DNA from 3 places in the Bacillus sp. SCT118 genome. Region 2 is predicted to be linked to each of the others. Evidence: riboswitches for the same ligand, from Rfam matches in the RefSeq annotation. Region 2 holds a riboswitch; each other region holds the start of a gene.
The links. A riboswitch is a leader RNA that binds a small molecule or an ion and turns the genes downstream of it on or off. The one in region 2 is predicted to bind S-adenosylmethionine.

Region 1: another riboswitch for S-adenosylmethionine. It lies ahead of mtnK (S-methyl-5-thioribose kinase); the one in region 2 lies ahead of metN (methionine ABC transporter ATP-binding protein MetN).
Region 3: another riboswitch for S-adenosylmethionine. It lies ahead of metE (5-methyltetrahydropteroyltriglutamate--homocysteine S-methyltransferase); the one in region 2 lies ahead of metN (methionine ABC transporter ATP-binding protein MetN).

Annotation. Positions count from the first base shown of each region.
Region 1 covers NZ_CP191225.1:2,638,405-2,645,343, reverse strand. The annotation lists gene kinE (sporulation two-component system sensor histidine kinase KinE) at 1-1,581, shown strand, start outside; gene ogt (methylated-DNA--protein-cysteine methyltransferase) at 1,578-2,075, shown strand; gene ACQVGT_RS13400 (hypothetical protein) at 2,166-2,291, shown strand; gene mtnA (S-methyl-5-thioribose-1-phosphate isomerase) at 2,325-3,386, opposite strand; gene mtnK (S-methyl-5-thioribose kinase) at 3,394-4,587, opposite strand; SAM riboswitch class I at 4,681-4,837, opposite strand; gene ACQVGT_RS13385 (carbon-nitrogen family hydrolase) at 4,921-5,700, opposite strand; gene mtnE (methionine-glutamine aminotransferase) at 5,795-6,939, shown strand, end outside.
Region 2 covers NZ_CP191225.1:885,329-892,267, forward strand. The annotation lists gene fadE (acyl-CoA dehydrogenase FadE) at 1-1,265, shown strand, start outside; gene ACQVGT_RS04400 (arsenate reductase family protein) at 1,376-1,732, shown strand; gene gcvH (glycine cleavage system protein GcvH) at 1,799-2,182, shown strand; gene ACQVGT_RS04410 (YusG family protein) at 2,238-2,474, shown strand; gene ACQVGT_RS04415 (toprim domain-containing protein) at 2,552-2,914, shown strand; gene ACQVGT_RS04420 (thioredoxin family protein) at 2,916-3,236, shown strand; gene ACQVGT_RS04425 (SCP2 sterol-binding domain-containing protein) at 3,343-3,687, shown strand; SAM riboswitch class I at 3,802-3,908, shown strand; gene metN (methionine ABC transporter ATP-binding protein MetN) at 4,014-5,039, shown strand; gene metP (methionine ABC transporter permease MetP) at 5,032-5,700, shown strand; gene metQ (methionine ABC transporter substrate-binding lipoprotein MetQ) at 5,714-6,538, shown strand; gene ACQVGT_RS04445 (carboxymuconolactone decarboxylase family protein) at 6,824-6,939, shown strand, end outside.
Region 3 covers NZ_CP191225.1:2,675,042-2,681,980, forward strand. The annotation lists gene ACQVGT_RS13575 (ABC transporter ATP-binding protein) at 1-1,347, shown strand, start outside; gene thiX (HMP/thiamine ABC transporter permease ThiX) at 1,322-2,086, shown strand; gene rsbRB (RsbT co-antagonist RsbRB) at 2,119-2,952, opposite strand; gene isp (serine protease Isp) at 3,175-4,134, shown strand; SAM riboswitch class I at 4,267-4,422, shown strand; gene metE (5-methyltetrahydropteroyltriglutamate--homocysteine S-methyltransferase) at 4,550-6,838, shown strand; gene ACQVGT_RS13600 (histidine phosphatase family protein) at 6,879-6,939, opposite strand, start outside.

The DNA of each region.
Region 1 (6,939 bases), 1.8 Mb from region 2:
TGGAAGGCGCTCAACCGCAAGGGAAAAGCGAAGGGGGAGCTGCCTGTCAAGCTTCGTTCAGGAGTTCAAAAACTATTTGAATTCACGATTACATCAAACATCATCAGCGGTTTTTATATGTCCATTATGAGGGATATCACAGAGAAGCGGTCTATGGAGCTGCAGCTCTTTAAAAGTGAGGAGCGCTTCAGAGAAATCTTTGAAAATGCAATGGACGCCATCATCATCTGGTCGAATGACGGAAGAATCGTAAAAGCGAATCAATCAGCCTGTAAAATTTTTGAGCTGCCGATGAATTTGCTGTTGAAAAGAAAGCTGTGTGATTTTCTCGTTGACTCGCAGCAGAAATACAGCATAACGAAAAGGAAATACGCAAAATACGGAGAGATCAGAGAAGAGCTGCTGTTTCAAATGGGGAACGGGCAATTCAAAGAGCTTGAATTTACTTCAAAACGGACAATCCTTGAAAATCAGCATTTGACGATCTTAAGAAATGTAAGCGACAGAAAGCGGATGGAAAAGGAGCTTCGGGAAAGCGAGCTTAAATTCAGAAAAGTGTTCAACGGCTCAATGGACGGCAATGTATTGTTCGACAATCAATACAGGATCATCGACGCCAACCCGTTAGCAAGCCATATTTTGGGACTGTCACATGAAGAGATAAAACAGCACAGCCTGTTAGATATTATTTCTGCTTATGAAATAGAAAATCTGGCATCACCGGCAAGGCAGATTAATTTTGATGAAATGGACAACGAAATTCCATTTTTGCTGAGCAGCGGTGATAACAGAAAACTCGAATTCTCTTTTAAACGGAATATTATTCAAAATATGAACTTGGCTATCTTTAAAGACGTAACAGAGCGAAAAGAATTGGAGGAACGCCTGCGCAAATCAGATACCCTTCATGTTGTCGGCGAACTCGCAGCCGGCATTGCTCATGAAATCAGAAATCCGATGACTGCTCTTAAAGGCTTCATTCAGCTTCTGAAAGGGAGTGTCGAGGGAGACTACGCCCTTTACTTCAACGTGATCACCTCAGAACTAAAGCGCATCGAATCCATCATCACCGAATTCTTGATTTTAGCCAAGCCCCAGGCCATTATGTATGAGGAAAAACATGTTACCCAAATTATGAGGGACACGATAGACCTTCTAAATGCGCAAGCCAATCTCAGCAATGTACAAATGCAACTTGATTTAATTGACGACATTCCCCCGATTTACTGTGAACCGAATCAGCTGAAACAGGTTTTTATCAATATATTAAAAAACGCCATCGAAGTGATGCCTGACGGCGGAAATATTTTTGTAACGATAAAGGCATTGGATCCAGATCATGTTCTTATCTCCTTAAAAGACGAGGGAATCGGAATGACAGAAGATAAATTAAAGCGACTTGGTGAACCGTTTTATACGACAAAGGAACGGGGAACTGGACTTGGGCTTATGGTAAGCTATAAAATTATTGAAGAACATCAAGGCGAGATTATGGTGGAAAGTGAAGAAGGGAAGGGCACCGTTTTCCATATTACGCTTCCTGTCAGACAGAATGCTGAAGAAAGAAGGAATGATGAATGAACTACTATACGACAGCCGAAACGCCGCTCGGTGAACTTATCATTGCCGAAGAGGAGGGCCTGATCACTCGTCTATTTCTCAGTCAGGAAGATTGGGTGGATTGGAAAGAAACGGTTCAGAATACTGAGCACAAGGAAACACCTAATCTTGCAGAAGCGAAACAACAGCTTCAAGAATATTTCGCAGGCGAAAGAAAGACATTCTCCCTGCCGCTCAGCCAAAAGGGCACTCCTTTTCAGCAAAAAGTGTGGCAGGCGCTGGAGAGGATTCCATATGGTGAATCCCGAAGCTATGCGGATATTGCCGCTGCGGTCGGCAGTCCGAAAGCGGTGCGGGCTGTCGGACAGGCTAATAAACGTAACGACCTGCCGATTTTTATCCCGTGCCACAGAGTGATCGGCAAAAACAGTGCGTTAACAGGATACGCCGGAAGCAAAACCGAGATCAAAGCATTTTTGCTAAACATCGAGCGAATCTCCTATAAAGAAAAATAAAACATATGGCACGTTCCCTTTTTTTCACGGCCGACATATCATTTTATTAAGTTAAAAAAGTTGGTCTGATGAAAAAGGAGGACAAAGCAATTGAAGCCGAGCCGCTCTGAGAAACTTGCCGTTTTTGCCGAACTGTTTGTGAAACTGCATATCTTATCAAGCGCTCAAAAAGATGAAATCATCAATGTTAACAAAAAGAAACAAAAAAACCGCTGACTCGGCTCCAAATGAGCAAAGTCCAGCGGTTTTTTAATGCACCTTTTCTCCTCTAAACAGCTGTTCAATCTCTTCTTCATAGTTTCCGGTCATAATCCCTTTTTCTGTGATGATTCCTGAGATGAGATCATGAGGTGTAATGTCGAAAGCGGGATTAAAGACAGGCACATTGGATGGAGCGGTCCGAACTCCGGAAATCTGCCTGACTTCCTCGGGATCCCGTTCCTCTATCGGGATATCAGCGCCGCATTTGACCTTTGTATCAAATGTAGATAAAGGTGCGGCGACAAAAAACGGAATATCAAAGGCGTTTGCTAAAATAGCAAGACCGTATGTGCCGATTTTATTTGCCGTATCACCGTTCTTTGCAATTCGGTCGGCTCCGACGATAACAGCGGAAATTTGTTTTTCCTTCATCGTATGGGCGGCCATGCTGTCTGTGATCAGAGTGACATCAATGCCCCCCTGCATCAGCTCCCAAGCAGTAAGGCGTGAACCTTGCAGGACAGGCCTTGTTTCACAGGCATAAATGTGCAATCCCAAATCTTTTTGTTTGGCCAAGTAAAACGGAGCTAGCGCCGTTCCATAGCGGCTTGTCGCGATTGAGCCGGCATTGCAGATTGTCATGATCCTGTCGCCTTTCTTGAAAAGCTGCAGGGCGTTTTGGCCGATCAACCGGCACGTTTCCTCATCCTCGACCTGAATCTGAATGGATTCATGGACAAGGTTTGTTTTTGCTTCATTTACGGAAATCGCGTTTTCGACCGAATGACTCAGTCTCTCAAGCGCCCATGACAAATTAATGGCGGTAGGCCGTGAGCTGTTTAAATATTGTTTGATGTCTTCCAGTCTGCGGCGGAATTCCGTGACATTATCTGTTTCAATGTTTTTGGCAGCAAGCGCCAGTCCGAAGGCAGCCGTAATGCCGATCGCCGGAGCGCCCCTTACTTTGAGCGTGACAATCGCATCAAATACATCCTCTTTCGTCGTCAGCTCCAAATATTCCGTCTCATCAGGAAGCTTTTGCTGATTTAAAATGGTAATAGCTGTTTCTTTCCATTCAACAGAACGTGGAACAGCAAATGAATGGGTCATGAATAGATCATTCCTTTACAAGTAACTTAAATAATTCAATAACATCTGTTATCGTTTTGAATTCCGAACGTTTTTCGATAAAGGCTGTGCCGGTTTCGAGCGCCAAGCGTTTTCTGCCGATTCGTTTATCAAACGGCACGATCGTATCCAGGTCAGCTACATGGGCAAGGCCGATCGTGCGTCGTATCAGCTCACAGCCCGCAAATCCGATTGCTTCTTCAAAAATATGGCTGAGCGTATCAGTGAGGTAACCGTCGATGTTGGCGTAAACATCCAGACTGTCCTTCTGCCAAGATTCACTAAACGTCTCTTCAAACGTTTCCCAGACCTGGTTGACATGTTCATATAACGGCTCTCTGTCAGCCCCGTCACGGCTGAGTGCGTTCAAAAATAAGTTGGCGATAAATTGCCCTACATCAAAGCCGATCGGTCCGTAAAAAGCAAACTCAGGATCAATCACCTTTGTTTCGTGCTCACTTGCGAAAATGCTTCCTGTATGCAAATCACCATGAATCAACGTTTCCGCAGACGTTAAAAATGACTTTTTCAGCTTAGCGGCTTCGATTTTAACGCTGTCATTATTCCAGAGCTTTTCGACAAAAGGACGAAGCTCTTCTTCAAAATCATTTGTGTCATGGTCGAAGAAAGGATCTGTAAAAACAAGTCTTTCCGTAATGTCGCATAGCTCTGGATTTGTAAACTGTTTAACAAGCTGTTTTTTCACCTTAGGTTCAAGCGCGTAATCTGATGAGTAGAAAAGTGTTTTTCCTAAAAATTCACCGATGTGCTGCGACAGATGAGGATAGTTTTCACCCTCAATCAGCCCTTTTCTTGCGATCTTGAGGTGAGAGAGATCTTCCATGACGGTAACCGCCATTTCCGTATCAGAATAAAACACTCTTGGAACCAGGTGAGGCACATGCTCGCCCTGACGGATGAGAGCGCTGCTTTCGATTCTTGCACGGTCGATTGTCAGCGGCCAGCTTTCTCCCACCACTTTTGCATACGGAACCGCCTGTTTAATGATCAATGCTCTGTCATGTTCTTGATCATAAATATGAAAAACGTAATTTAAGTTGCCGTCTCCGATCTCCTGGCATGTCAGCGTACTTTTGCTTGGAAATAGGCCAAGCTTCACCGCCAACGCCACAGCGGAGCTTTCATTTAACGTTTCGTATAAAGGTGTTTTTGTGACTCCCATCATCATAACCTCCAAATATGTAATCCTTAATATGTGGCCGTAAAAAAGCCTCCTTCTCAGAGAGAAGGAGGCTTAACATTTTTATGTCCGCCTCTCTTATCTCTCAGATCAGATCTGAATGGAATTAGCACCGTGCCTTAAGAGACCAGCGTCTCGGCGCGAAAAAGCTGCGCCCCATTTCACAATGGAATTACGGTCGGTTGCTGTTGGGGTCAAAAGGCCAAATCCCTCGCCCAACTCTCGATAAGAGAATATATTCACTTGTTTGACAATTCTAATTTATCAGTTGATGAACATGGTAACAGGTAATATAGTTAGTTGTCAATATATTTTTTAATATAAATCTTTTCTGATATCATCGAAAACAGGAATGCTCTCCCGAACTTCTGCGCTTTCTTGAAGGTCGATTTCCGCTCGGACTATGCCTTCTTCCCGGCCGCCTTCAGCAAGTACACGCCCCCATGGATCAATAATCAGGCTATGTCCTGCAAATTCATTATCCGGATTTGAACCGGTACAATTGCAGGCTGCGACAAAGCATTGGTTTTCAATGGCCCGCGCAATAAGCAGGCTTTTCCAATGATCAAGGCGGGGAAGAGGCCATTCCGCAGAAATAAACAGCACGTTGGCGCCTTTTGTCGTATGTTTTCTGATCCATTCCGGAAAACGGATATCGTAACAGATCAATCCTGAGCTTTTGACACCGTCAAGCTCAAAGTATCCGTCTTCGGAACCGGCTGATAAATACAGATGCTCATCCATCAGCTGAAAAAGATGGGCTTTTCTGTACTCTTTAATGATTTGCCCTTCCTTATCCGCGATGTACATTGTATTATAAACATCAGAATTCTTTCTGACAGCGACCGATCCGGCGACAATATGAACACCATGTTTTTTTGCCGTTTTCTTCAGCCAGCTCTGAGCGGAGCGGCCGTCTTCGTCAGCGAGTTCATCAAGATTGGCCAGATCATATCCGGTCGTCCATAATTCAGGCAGAACAAGAACATCAGCATGTTTGCTTTCTTTTTCGATGAAAAATTCAGCTTTTTTTATATTTTCCGAAGGTTTTCCGTATGAAATATCAAATTGAAGACAAGATATCGTCCATTTCATCTTTTTAACACCCCAAATTTTTCTTTACTTTTTTCATTTAACCATATATGATGATGGACTATCATTTCAAGATTTTTTTAGAAGGTGAGAATAGATGAAATTTGAACAGTCTCATGTATTGAAGGAATTGCCTAAACAATTCTTCGCTTCTCTGGTGCAGAAAGTGAACCGAAAGCTCGCAGAAGGACATGACGTTATCAATCTAGGACAGGGAAATCCAGATCAGCCGACTCCTGAGCATATTGTTGAGGAGATGAAACGAGCTGTTGCTGATCCTGAGAATCATAAATATTCGTCTTTTCGCGGCTCATACCGTCTGAAGTCAGCGGCTGCTGCATTTTACAAAAGAGAATACGGCATTGATCTGGATCCGGAAACCGAAGTCGCTGTATTATTCGGCGGAAAAGCCGGTCTAGTCGAGCTCCCGCAATGCTTGTTGAATCCCGGTGATACGATTTTGGTTCCCGATCCGGGTTATCCTGATTACTGGTCGGGTGTCACACTTGCAAAAGCGAAGATGGAAATGATGCCGCTCGTAAAGGACAGGGCGTTTCTCCCTGATTACAGCAGCATAGCCGCTGAAGCAAGGGAACAGGCGAAATTGATGTATTTAAATTATCCGAATAATCCGACCGGAGCTGTTGCTACTTCCGAGTTCTTTGAAGATACCGTGCGTTTTGCGACTGAAAACGGAATCTGCGTCGTTCACGATTTTGCTTACGGCGCTGTAGGATTTGACGGCTGCAAGCCTTTAAGCTTTTTGCAGACTGAAGGTGCGAAGGATATCGGAATTGAAATTTACACGCTGTCAAAAACGTATAACATGGCAGGATGGCGGGTTGGCTTTGCCGTCGGAAACGCTTCGGTCATTGAAGCGATCAATCTTTATCAAGACCATATGTTTGTCAGTCTTTTCAGAGCGACTCAGGAGGCTGCAGCAGAGGCACTGTTAGCCGATCAGACGTGTGTGGCAGAGCAAAATGCCAGATATGAGAGCAGGAGAAACGCTTGGATCACGGCATGCCGGGAAATCGGCTGGGATGTAACAGCTCCTGCAGGTTCTTTTTTTGCATGGCTGCCTGTGCCTGAAGGCTATACTTCTGAGCAGTTCTCAGATCTTTTGCTGGAAAAAGCGAATGTGGCGGTTGCGGCTGGAAACGGCTTCGGTAAATATGGCGAGGGCTACGTCAGAGTCGGACTTTTAACAAGTGAAGAAAGACTTAAGGAAGCCGCTTATCG
Region 2 (6,939 bases):
ATTATGTATTAACAGGGGAAAAACAGTGGATTACCAACTCTGCCTTTGCCGATGTATTTGTGGTTTACGCTAAGGTAGACGGCGACAAGTTTTCAGCCTTTATTGTAGAAAAAGAGTTCCCGGGTGTCTCGACGGGACCGGAAGAAAAGAAAATGGGAATCAAGGGATCATCGACAAGAACCCTCATTCTGGATCAAGCTGAAGTGCCAAAGGAAAACCTGCTCGGAGAAATCGGCAAAGGGCATGTCATCGCCTTTAATATTTTAAACATCGGCCGTTACAAACTGGCGGTTGGCACAATCGGCGCATCTAAACGCGTCATCGAGCTGTCTGCGGCATACGCAAATCAGCGCCGCCAATTTAAAACGCCGATTGCTGGTTTTTCATTGACACAGGAAAAAATCGGGACAATGGCCTCAAGGCTGTATGCGATGGAAAGCTCTGTATACAGAACCGTCGGGCTGTTTGAAGACAATATGAGCCAGTTCACGGCTGAAGATCTCAAGGACGGCCGGCAAATTGCCAAATCGATTGCGGAATACGCCATCGAATGCTCTCTGAATAAGGTATTCGGCTCTGAAACGCTTGATTATATCGTTGATGAAGGCGTGCAGATTCATGGAGGCTACGGCTTTATGCAGGAATACGAAGTAGAAAGGGCCTATAGGGATTCAAGGATCAATCGGATTTTTGAAGGCACAAACGAAATCAACCGGTTAATCGTGCCAAGCACCTTCCTGAAAAAAGCGCTTAAAGGCGAGCTGCCTTTATTCGAAAAAGCGCAGTCGCTGCAGGAAGAACTCATGATGCTTATGCCTGAAGAGCCTGGAAGCGGCGTCTTAGAGCAGGAGAAATATATCGTCAAGCAAGCCAAAAAAATTACGTTGTTTGCTGCCGGCCTAGCCGCGCAAAAATACGGAAAAGCGATCGATCGTGAGCAAGAAATTCTCGTGAACGTAGCGGATATCGTCAGCAATGTATACGCAATGGAATCAGCCGTGCTCAGAACGGAAAAGGCCATTGCCGCACAAGGCGCTGAAAAAGCAGCGCAAAAGGTGCTGTACACAGAAATTTTCGTTCAAGAGGCCTTTAACGAAATTGAAGCGCATGCGAAGGAATCCCTTATCGCAATGGAAGAAGGAGATTCACTCCGCATGATGCTTTCCGCTCTGCGCAAGCTGACACGCGTAACGCCTAAAAACGTGATTCAGAAAAAACGCGAGGCGGCGGCAGGCATTTTTGAGGCTGAGAAATATATTGTCTGATTGGCCATGAGCTCCGCATGCGCGGAGCTCTTTTTTAAGAAGCACTGTTTTAGGTTTTTAAAACAAACTGTGTTAAAATAACCTCGATTATTTTATTGAGGGGGAAGAAGATGTCGTTAACTTTTTACTGGTACCCTAAATGCGGAACGTGCCGCCAAGCAAAGAAGTGGCTTGAAGAGCATGGGAAAGAAATAAACGAAATACATATTGCTGAGCAGCCGCCAAGCAAAGAAGAATTAAAAGCGCTTTATGAAAAAAGCGGGCTGGATCTCAAGAAATTTTTCAACACGAGCGGCATGAAATACCGCGAGCTCAATCTCAAGGAAAAGCTGTATCACATGTCAGAGGACGAACAGCTCGAGCTGCTGGCTTCAGATGGTATGCTGATCAAACGCCCGCTTACAACAGACGGCGAAAAAGTGACTGTCGGATTTAAAGAAGACCAATTTGAAGAAAACTGGGCTTAATGTAAATTTTTTTTGAAAAGTGTGGTATCTTCTAATTATAGTGCTGTAAAAAATGGAGGGATTCAATTGAGCATACCAAAAGATTTGCGTTACTCAGGAGAACACGAGTGGGTAAAAGTTGAAGGAGAAAAAGCCAGAATCGGAATTACGCATTTTGCCCAGTCCGAATTAGGCGACATCGTGTTTGTCGAACTTCCTGAAGTGGGCGCTGAAATCAAAGCGGACGAGCCATTCGGCAGTGTTGAATCCGTTAAAACGGTATCTGAGCTTTATGCACCGATTAACGGAACGGTTGTGGAAGTAAACGAAGATCTTGATGACAGTCCGGAATTCGTCAACGAATCTCCGTACGAAAAAGCATGGATGATCGTCGTTGAGCCATCTGACGCTTCTGAAATTGAAAAACTGATGACAGCAGAGCAATACGAAGAGATGACACAAGAAGACTAAAACAGGATAGCCGTAAAAGCAATTGGACACGCTAACGTTATGGGAGGTGTCCAATATGGCTTTCGACAAACAAAAGCTCGATGTCACCAATGACGTGACAGGCCGCTTTCAAAATGGCCGGCTCTCGTTATATCATGATAATGAGATGATCGGCCAAATGACAAGCATGAATGAATATGAGCTTAAGTCCGGTTATTCCTTTGAAAATGAGAAATTTTATAAGACAGCCGATGTGGTCTCTGGAGACGACGCAAAATATGTAGATTGTGACTACGAAAACGGCTGGTGTTAATGTTGGCGGTGAATTTCACTGCCTTCTTTTACAATCTGAACGTTTCAAATTTGACGCGGCAGGTGAACAAGATGAAGATGGATGAGCTGGAAAAGGTTATGATTGTCGAGGGGAAATCAGATAAAGAGAAAATCGAAAGCGTCCTGAATGAGCCGGTGCGCATTATCTGCACAAACGGAACAATCAGCCAGCTGAGGCTTGAGGAATTGGCTGACGAGCTTTATGATAAAGACGTCTATATATTAGTTGATGCTGATGAATCAGGTGAGAAATTGAGAAAACAGCTGAAGCGTGAATTTAATGAAGCCTGCCATCTCCATATCGACAGAGCCTATAAGGAAGTAGCGGCTGCGCCCAGGCACCATGTCGCCTCTGTATTGCTGCGTGCGAATCTGAATGTCCATACTATTTTTCTTGAAAGAAAGTCCCGAGGTGTATAGCATGAAAGAACTCCAAGAACACGAACTTGACCACATTGAAGATGATGTGTACCTTCTATATTTATATACTCCGTTTTGCGGCACCTGCCAGCTTGCAAGCAAAATGCTGACAGTGGTGAAAGAAATGCTGCCTGATGTCGCCTTCTATCAAAACAATGTCAATTACTCTCCGACATTCGCAAAAGCGTATCAAATTGAAAGCGTCCCTTGTTTTCTGCTGTTTAAAGGCGGAAAGATGGTCGAAAGAGGATATGCATTTCATTCCGTTTCTTATTTATATGAGCTGATCAAACAAAAATCATCTTCCGCATCCCATTTATGACATATTTCTCAGCATATCCAATGAAATTGTCGTTCGTTTTATAAAGGGGTTCTTGCGACAAAGAGAGAAATGTGTATGTATGACCAACAAATAGGAGGTTGTACATATGGAGAAAGCGGAAGTTTTAGAAGATGAGTATCAGCATCTGTTTTTAAAACCCCTTTTGAATGCCTCAACATTGCTCATTACCTTCCAAGGAGAAGCAGAAGCCTTAACCGTCTCAATAAACGAACAGGGAGAAATGAAAAAAGTTTCCCCGCCCCAAACGTCCAACCTGACCTTTTACGGAAACCAAACGGAAATTATTGATTTATTGCACGGAGACATTTCCCTTCAGCACCTGATTCAGAGCGGAAGCCTCAAAGTAAAGGGATCATTCAGGGCCCTGTTAAAACTGGAAGCCATTCTCTGGCTGACAAATGGATTTTTTCAGAGGATTTTAAAAAATTAAAAAATAATAAATTATTATAATAGTAAAAGTTGACATCATTTATTTTATTGACATTTAATCATTCGCCGTGCTATTCTACATTAAGAATTTCCGGACGAAAAAGACTATATATTTCTCTTATCAAGAGAGGTGGAGGGAAGTGCCCTATGAAGCCCGGCAACCATCAACGCTGTTGAAATGGTGCCAATTCACACGAAGCGTTCAGCTTTGAAAGATGAGAGAAAGGCATTTTATATAAGCCTTTCTGCTCAAGTGTGCAGAAAGGCTTTTCTTTTGCAGAAAAAACCGGAAGATTTCTTAGAATAGTGTTAAGGCAGGTGATTGCTTTGATCAATCTTCAGGATGTTTCAAAAGTTTACAAATCGAAACATGGAGATGTCAATGCTGTCCAAAATGTCTCGCTTTCCATTAAAAAAGGTGAGATTTTTGGAATTATAGGATATAGCGGAGCTGGTAAGAGTTCCTTAATCCGTCTGCTGAACGGCCTTGAGAAACCAACCTCAGGAACCGTGGAAGTGGCGGGAACCAAGATTAACGAAGTAAATGGACGCGGTTTAAGAAAAGCACGCCATGAGATCAGTATGATTTTCCAGCATTTCAATTTGCTTTGGTCGCGGACTGTCAGAGATAATATCATGTTTCCTTTAGAAATTGCCGGGGTGAAAAAGAGCGAGCGGATCAAGCGCGCCAATGAACTGATTAAACTGGTAGGTTTAGAAGGAAAAGAAAAATCATATCCGTCCCAGCTGAGCGGCGGTCAGAAGCAGCGTGTCGGAATTGCCAGAGCGCTTGCAAACAATCCGAAGGTTCTCCTTTGTGACGAAGCGACATCAGCATTAGATCCGCAAACGACAGATTCAATTCTGGATCTATTGTCCGATATTAATGAAAGACTCGGTTTGACGATTGTGCTGATTACGCACGAAATGCATGTCATCCGTAAAATCTGCAACAGAGTCGCCGTCATGGAAAACGGCAAGGTGGTCGAAGAAGGCGAGGTTCTCGATGTCTTTAAAAATCCAAAGGAACAAATGACAAAACGATTTGTTCAACAGGTGACAGAGCCGGAAGAAACGAAAGAGACGCTTCAGCATCTTCTTGATGATACAGCATCAGGAAAAATGGTTCAGCTCACATTTGTCGGTGAGTCAGCTGAACAGCCTCTGATTACAGAGATGATCAGAAACTTCAATGTCAGCGTTAATATTCTGCAAGGGAAGATTTCGCAGACGAAGGATGGGGCTTACGGTTCACTGTTCATCCACATTGACGGAGACGAGGAAGAAGTGCAAAACGTGATCCGATTCATTAATGACAAACAGGTGAAAGCAGAGGTGATCACGAATGTTTGAAAAATACTTCCCGAACGTTGATTTAACTGAATTATGGAACGCGACATATGAAACACTTTATATGACGCTGATTTCTTTACTGTTTGCTTTTGTCATCGGGGTCATCCTCGGCTTGCTGCTCTTTCTGACGAGCAAAGGAAGCCTCTGGCAGAATAAAGCGGTCAACTCTGTGATTGCGGCCGTTGTTAACATATTCAGATCGATTCCATTCCTTATTTTAATTATTTTACTATTAGGTTTTACGAAATTTTTAGTCGGCACGATCTTAGGGCCAAACGCCGCATTGCCGGCGCTGGTAATCGGCTCGGCACCATTTTACGCGCGCCTTGTTGAAATCGCGCTACGTGAGGTGGATAAAGGTGTGATTGAAGCCGCTAAATCAATGGGCGCGAAAACGTCTACGATTATTTTCAAAGTGCTGATTCCGGAATCAATGCCTGCTCTTATTTCTGGCATTACGGTTACTGCCATCGCTTTGATCGGCTCAACGGCAATTGCCGGAGCCATTGGTTCAGGAGGCCTTGGAAACCTTGCGTACGTAGAAGGATATCAGTCTAATAACGCTGATGTTACCTTCGTTGCTACTGTGTTTATTTTAATCATCGTGTTTATTATTCAAATCATCGGTGATCTAATAACAAATATTATAGACAAACGATAAGGGAGGATTTACATTGAAAAAGCTATTTTTGGGTGCATTACTGCTTGTATTTGCAGGAGTTATGGCTGCCTGCGGTTCGAATAACGGCGCTGAATCCGGCAAGAAAGAAATTGTCGTTGCGGCAACGAAAACACCGCATGCGGAAATTTTAAAAGAAGCTGAACCATTGCTGAAAGAAAAAGGCTATACGCTGAAAGTGAAAGTGCTTAGTGATTACAAAATGTACAATAAAGCTTTAGCTGATAAAGAAGTGGACGCGAACTACTTCCAGCACATTCCTTACCTTGAGCAAGAAATGAAAGAAAACACAGATTACAAACTTGTGAATGCCGGTGCTGTTCACTTAGAGCCATTCGGTATTTACTCTAAAACATACAAATCGCTGAAAGACCTTCCAGACGGTGCGACAATCATTCTGACAAACAACGTTGCTGAACAAGGCCGTATGCTTGCAATGCTTGAAAACGCTGGATTAATCACTCTTGATTCTAAGGTGGAAACAGTTGACGCAACATTGAAAGACATTAAGAAAAACCCGAAAAACCTTGAATTCAAAAAAGTAGCGCCTGAATTAACGGCAAAAGCATATGAAAACAAAGAAGGAGACGCGGCCTTCATCAATGTAAACTATGCGATCCAAAATAAATTAAATCCTAAAAAAGATGCAATTGAAGTAGAATCAACGAAAAACAACCCATACGCTAACATCATCTCAGTAAGAAAAGGGGAAGAAGATTCTGCAAAAATCAAAGCGCTGATGGAAGTTCTTCACTCTAAAAAGATCAAAGACTTCATCGAGAAAAAATACGACGGAGCTGTGCTTCCTGTATCTGAATAAGACAGAAACCCCGGATGAGAAATCCGGGGTTCAATTATTGACAAAGCCCTAAAACGATATTCGTTTTAGGGCTTTGTCATCTTTTCAGCGTGATTGAAAACCCTTGAAGTCTAGGAAGGCCGAGCATTGGAGCGGAGCGAATGTTGTAATTCGTGAGCACCAACGCGCAGGTCTGACAACGAATGCGAGGGTTTGCTGACACGGTGAAACCCCGGATGAGAAATCCGGGGTTTTCTTCGCGTATTTTCCTAAAAGCTGTTCATAATAAAAAGGAATGTTAAACAGATGGAGGGATTTTCTTTGAATCAAGACAGAGGAAGCATGCAGGACGCGTTAAAACAATATAAACATGGTTTAGGCACATTTGAACAAAAGATGCCGCTGATGGGACGAAAATTTAA
Region 3 (6,939 bases), 1.8 Mb from region 2:
CAGCAGTTCTGTATGCTGACGGTGGAGGACGAAATTGCGTTCGGACTGGAAAATCTGCAAATTCCAAAAGAAGAAATGACAGAGAAAATCAACGCCGTATTAGAAAAATTACGCATTACCCATTTAAAAGAAAAAACGATCTCAACCCTTTCAGGAGGACAAAAGCAGAAAGTGGCTCTCGCCTGTATTTTGGCGATGGAGCCTGAGCTTATTATTTTAGATGAGCCGACCTCTCTTTTAGACCCTTTCTCAGCGCGGGAGTTCGTTCATCTGATGAAAGATCTTCAGCGGGAAAAAGGTTTCAGCCTCCTCGTCATTGAGCACCAGCTTGATGAATGGGCGCCTTGGATTGAGAGAACGATCGTGCTCGACAAATCAGGCAAAAAGGCGCTGGATGGCCTGACGAAAAATCTATTTCAGCATGAAGCGGAGACACTAAAGAAATTGGGCATCGCCATTCCAAAGGTCTGTCATCTGCAGGAAAAGCTGAGTATGCCGTTTACTTTATCAAAAGAGATGCTGTTCAAAGAGCCTATTCCTGCCGGGCATGCCAAAAAGAAGAAAGCCCCTTCTGGGGAGAGTGTGCTTGAAGTCAGCAGCCTTTCGTTCGCGAGAGGACCGCAGGCGATTTTCAAAGACATCAGCTTTTCGTTGCGCGAAGGTTCTTTAACGGCGCTTGTCGGTCCGAACGGAACTGGAAAATCGACGCTCCTATCAGTTTTGGCCCGTCTCATGAAACCGCAAAGCGGCAAAATCCTTCTTAATGACCAGCCGCTGCAGAAATATAAAGAAAAAGAATTGCGTAAACGGATGGGATTTGTTTTTCAAAACCCTGAGCATCAATTCGTCACCGATACGGTGTATGACGAGCTTCTGTTCGGCCAGAAAGCAAATGCTGAAACTGAGAAAAAAGCGCAACACCTGCTGCAGCGTTTTGGTCTTGCGCATTTGGCTGATCATCATCCGTTTGCGATCAGCCAAGGGCAAAAACGGCGACTGAGCGTTGCTACTATGCTCATGCATGACGTAAAGGTTCTATTATTAGACGAACCAACCTTTGGCCAGGATGCCCGCACGGCGGCTGAATGCATGGAAATGATTCAGCGTATCAAGGCAGAGGGAACTGCTGTCCTTATGATTACACACGATATGGAGCTAGTCTCTTCGTATGCTGACAGCGTGCTTGTGCTTCACGATACGGGCCTGGCCTTTGACGGATCTCCAGAGCAGTTGTTTTCTCAAGAAACAGGGCTTGTCCAAAAAGCAAAGCTCACCCTTCCCCTTCTATATGAATGGATGGCATATCAAGAGGAGGTGCGTGATGAAGCAGCCGTTACATCTCATTAATCCGACTGTGAAAGCGGCGGCGGTTTTTTGTTGTGTCGTCATGCTGTCGTTTATTTACAACCCTTACACTCCGGCATGTTTTTATATCATCATCGTTGCGGGCGTTTTACTGGCGGCCGGAATCCCATTGAAAAAATGGTTGTTGTTTACGATTCCGTTTTTGATTTTAGCATTCGGGTGCGTGTGGACAGCCGCAGTTTTTGGAAAGGTGCCGACAACACCGGATAATTTTTTGTTTCAAGCAGGCCCTATCTCAATTAACAGCGATAATGTGTCTGTCGGCATCTCTCTCGGGTTTCGTATTTTATGCTTCTCCGCCTTATCGATGATGTTTGTTTTTACAACCGATCCGATTTTATTTATGCTGAGCCTTGTCCAGCAGTGCAGGCTCTCACCAAAGCTCGCGTACGGTGTCATTGCAGGCTTTCGCTTTCTTCCGCTGCTAAAGGATGAGGTCCAGCTGATTCAGCAGGCTCATAAAATCAGAGGAGGAGCGGCGGAGAGCGGCATCATTAATAAAATCAGTGCGTTAAAACGATATACCATACCGCTATTGGCAAGCGCCATCAGAAAAGCGGAACGGACAGCGCTTGCGATGGAATCGAAAGGTTTTACAGGAAGCAGAAACCGGACATATTACAGGACATTGAGCGTGAACCGGCGCGACTGGCTGTTCTTTTGCCTCGTTCTCTTGTTATTCGCAGGATCTTTTCTCGTATCTTTCTGTTTTGCCTCATAAAAAATCCGCTATCGACGATAGCGGATTTTTTCTTATTGATGATAATTTAATGCTTGGGCAAGGTTGGTTTTAATGGTAATATTCGAAAAGTCAATCCCCAGCTGTACAGCAGTTTGCGCAATTTCAGGCCTGATTCCTGACAGGGTTGACCGGACACCGATCAGATTGAGCGCCTCAATCAATTTAAAAATCTGGTGCGCCACCATCGTATCCACTACCACAACACCTGACAGATCAATTAACAGATGCTCCACGCGTCTTTTCGCACAAGCTTGAAGCGTGTTTTCCAGAATAAACTTCGCCCGTTCGGTATCAATGTCACCGACAAGAGGCAGCAGAGCTGTTGATTTGCTCAGGGTAATGACAGGTGAGCTTAATTCCAATATCATTTCTCTTTGGGCGTTTAATTGCTGCTTGGCATTCATTTCAGCGTGATCAACGAATGTATAAATGGTGAAATCAAATACTTTTACAATCAAATCTGCCCATTTTTGCTTCTCTCCCGGTTCAAACGCTGACTCATTTTCTTCTGCAAACTTCTCAAAATACTTCGTATATAATCTCCTGTTTCTCATAAACTCCCGAATGACATACTGAACCGGTGTGTCGAGATGTTTTTGATCGTTGGTCAGCTCAATGACCCACTCTTGAAACTCTTCGAGAAATTGTTTTTCCGGTAAAACATACATGTAATTCAGATGCCGGTAAAATTCTCTGTCCTGCTCTTTCAATTCTTCCGTTACTGTTGCATTATGTAGGGCGTAAAGCGAATTCGGATCACTTTCCTCCATCGTTTCAATCCATTCCTCGGCCATTTGTTCCACATGCTCTGAAAAAAATGCATATAATTTTTCATTCAGTTTCATGACACTGCTCCTTTCCCCAACACTATTATAACTTGACTTACAGTTGAATCCCAGTCATACATGCCGAAGCCATCCAATATTTTGAAGATTACTAATTCTTTGGTGTGTATCCTATTTTTTCAAAATGCTTCAAATGGCTCTGTCCGAGCGCTTGCTTTTTTCATATAATATGAGGCAACACCCTTGAATCCACTTGAAAGCATAAAAAAGGAGGGCTTTTTTATGAATGGTGAAATCCGCTTGATCCCGTATGTGACGAATGAGCAGATCATGGATGTAAACGAGCTTCCTGAGGGCATTAAAGTGATTAAGGCGCCAGAAATGTGGGCAAAAGGGGTAAAAGGCAAAAATATTAAAGTTGCTGTATTAGACACGGGCTGCGACACAAGCCACCCTGATTTAAAAAATCAAATCATCGGCGGAAAGAACTTCACGGATGACGACGGCGGCAAGGAAGATGCGATTTCCGACTACAACGGACACGGCACACACGTCGCCGGAACGATTGCAGCTAATGATTCAAACGGAGGCATTGCCGGAGTCGCGCCTGAGGCAAGCCTATTGATTGTGAAGGTTCTTGGCGGCGAGAACGGCAGCGGACAATACGAATGGATAATCAACGGCATCAACTACGCGGTGGAACAGAAAGTCGACATCATCTCAATGTCCCTTGGAGGGCCAAGCGATGTGCCAGAGCTGGAAGAAGCAGTGAAAAACGCAGTGAAAAACGGAGTGCTTGTCGTTTGTGCAGCGGGAAATGAAGGTGACGGCGACGAACGCACAGAAGAGCTTTCCTACCCCGCAGCTTATAATGAAGTGATTGCAGTTGGATCTGTTTCTGTAGCGCGAGAATTGTCAGAATTTTCTAACGCAAATAAAGAGATTGACCTTGTGGCACCAGGAGAAAACATCTTATCCACCCTTCCCAACAAGAAGTACGGTAAGCTGACCGGCACTTCAATGGCTGCCCCTCATGTCAGCGGTGCGCTTGCTTTAATCAAAAGCTATGAAGAAGAATCATTTCAAAGAAAGCTTTCTGAATCTGAGGTTTTCGCACAGCTAATCCGCAGGACACTTCCTCTTGATATTGCAAAAACGCTGGCAGGCAATGGATTCCTGTATTTAACAGCTCCTGATGAGCTCGCAGAAAAAGCAGAGCAATCACATTTGTTGACCCTATAAGATTATTTTTCTTATATAATATACACCACATCATGTAAATAAAAATTTCAAATTCTATGTTGACAATGAATTTGAATTACTGTTAAGATTACCAACAAATGATTCAACTTTTCAAAAAATTAATAACATTTTCTCTTATCGAGAGTTGGGCGAGGGATTGGCCTTTTGACCCCAACAGCAACCGACCGTAATACCATTGTGAAATGGGGCGCACTGCTTTTCGCGCCGAGACTGATGTCTCATAAGGCACGGTGCTAATTCCATCAGATTGTGTCTGAGAGATGAGAGAGGCAGTGTTTTACGTAGAAAAGCCTCTTTCTCTCATGGGAAAGAGGCTTTTTGTTGTGAGAAAACCTCTTAGCAGCCTGTATCCGCGGGTTAAAGAGAGTGTTTTACATATAAAGGAGGAGAAACAATGACAACCATCAAAACATCGAATTTAGGATTTCCGAGAATCGGACTGAACCGTGAATGGAAAAAAGCACTTGAAGCGTATTGGAAAGGCAGTACTGATAAAGATACGTTTTTAAAGCAAATCGACGAACTATTTTTATCCGCAGTAAAAACACAAATTGACCAGCAGATTGATGTTGTGCCTGTTTCTGATTTCACACAGTATGACCATGTACTCGACACAGCAGTCAGCTTCAACTGGATCCCGAAACGGTTCAGACATTTGACTGACGCTACCGATACATACTTCGCTATCGCCCGCGGAATCAAAGACGCTGTATCTAGTGAAATGACAAAATGGTTTAATACAAATTACCATTACATCGTTCCGGAATATGACGAGAGCATTGAGTTCCGTCTGACAAGAAACAAACAACTCGAAGATTATCGCCGGATCAAACAGGAATACGGTGTGGAAACAAAGCCTGTGATTGTCGGCCCTTATACGTTCGTTACGCTCGCTAAAGGCTATGAACCGTCCGAAGCAAAAGCGATCCAAAAACGCCTTGTGCCATTATATGTACAGCTTTTGAAAGAACTTGAAGAAGAAGGCGTAAAATGGGTTCAAATCGATGAGCCGGCGCTCGTTACCGCCTCTAGTGAAGATGTCCGCGGCGCAAAAGAGTTATTTGAAAGCATTACAAGTGAGCTTTCATCCTTGAATGTGCTTTTGCAGACGTATTTTGATTCTGTTGATGCGTATGAAGAGCTGATCTCTTACCCGGTTCAGGGAATTGGCCTTGATTTCGTTCACGACAAAGGCAGAAACCTAGAACAGCTTAAAACACATGGTTTTCCGACAGACAAAGTGCTGGCAGCCGGCGTTATCGACGGACGCAACATTTGGAAAGCGGACCTTGAAGAGCGTCTCGATGCCGTTCTTGATATTCTCAGCATTGCAAAAGTTGATGAACTGTGGATTCAGCCTTCCAGCAGCCTGTTGCATGTTCCGGTAGCGAAACATCCTGATGAGCATTTGGAAAAAGACCTATTGAACGGATTGTCCTACGCAAAAGACAAGCTGGCCGAGCTGACAGCTTTGAAAGAAGGCTTAGTATCAGGAAAAGCGGCGATCAGCGAAGAGATTCAGCAGGCTAAGGCTGATATCCAGGCGCTTAAACAGTTTGCAACAGGCGCCAATTCTGAACAAAAGAAAGAGCTTGAGCAATTAACTGATAAAGACTTCAAGCGTCCGATTCCGTTTGAAGAACGTTTAGCCCTGCAAAATGAATCTCTCGGCCTTCCGCTTTTGCCGACGACAACGATCGGCAGCTTCCCGCAGTCTGCTGAAGTGCGGAGCGCACGCCAAAAATGGCGGAAAGCTGAGTGGTCCGAAGAACAGTATCAAAACTTTATCAATGCGGAAACAAAAAGATGGATTGATATTCAGGAAGAATTGGAGCTTGATGTCCTTGTTCACGGCGAATTTGAACGGACAGACATGGTCGAATACTTCGGTGAAAAGCTGGCCGGTTTCGCCTTCACTAAATATGCCTGGGTTCAATCATACGGCTCACGCTGTGTCCGCCCGCCAGTCATTTACGGAGATGTTGAATTTATTGAACCGATGACAGTGAAAGACACAGTCTACGCACAGTCATTGACTTCCAAGCATGTAAAAGGAATGCTGACGGGCCCGGTTACAATCTTAAACTGGTCTTTCCCTCGAAACGATATCTCGAGGAAAGAAATCGCCTTCCAAATCGGGCTTGCCCTTCGCAAAGAAGTTAAAGCGCTTGAAGACGCAGGCATTCAAATCATTCAAGTCGATGAACCAGCGCTGCGCGAAGGCCTTCCATTGAAAACCCGCGATTGGGATGAGTACTTGACTTGGGCGGCAGAAGCATTCAGATTAACCACTTCTTCCGTGAAAAACGAGACACAAATTCATACACATATGTGCTACAGCAACTTCGAAGATATCGTTGATACAATCAATGATCTTGATGCCGATGTGATTACAATCGAACATAGCAGAAGCCACGGAGGATTTTTAGATTACTTAAAAAACCACCCGTATTTGAAAGGGCTTGGCCTTGGTGTATATGACATTCACAGCCCTCGTGTGCCGTCAACTGAAGAAATGTACAATATTATCGTTGATGCGCTTGCCGTCTGTCCGACTGACCGCTTCTGGGTAAATCCGGACTGCGGATTGAAAACAAGACAGCAGGAAGAAACGGTTGCAGCATTGAAAAACATGGTTGAAGCCGCAAAACAGGCAAGAGCACAGCAGACACAGCTAGTATAATTTGAAAAAACCATCTGCATTTGGCAGATGGTTTTTTCTATTAGAAAGCGGAAATCGGTTTCCGATGCTTCCCGTCCCCTTCTATTATTATTTCGGCTGTT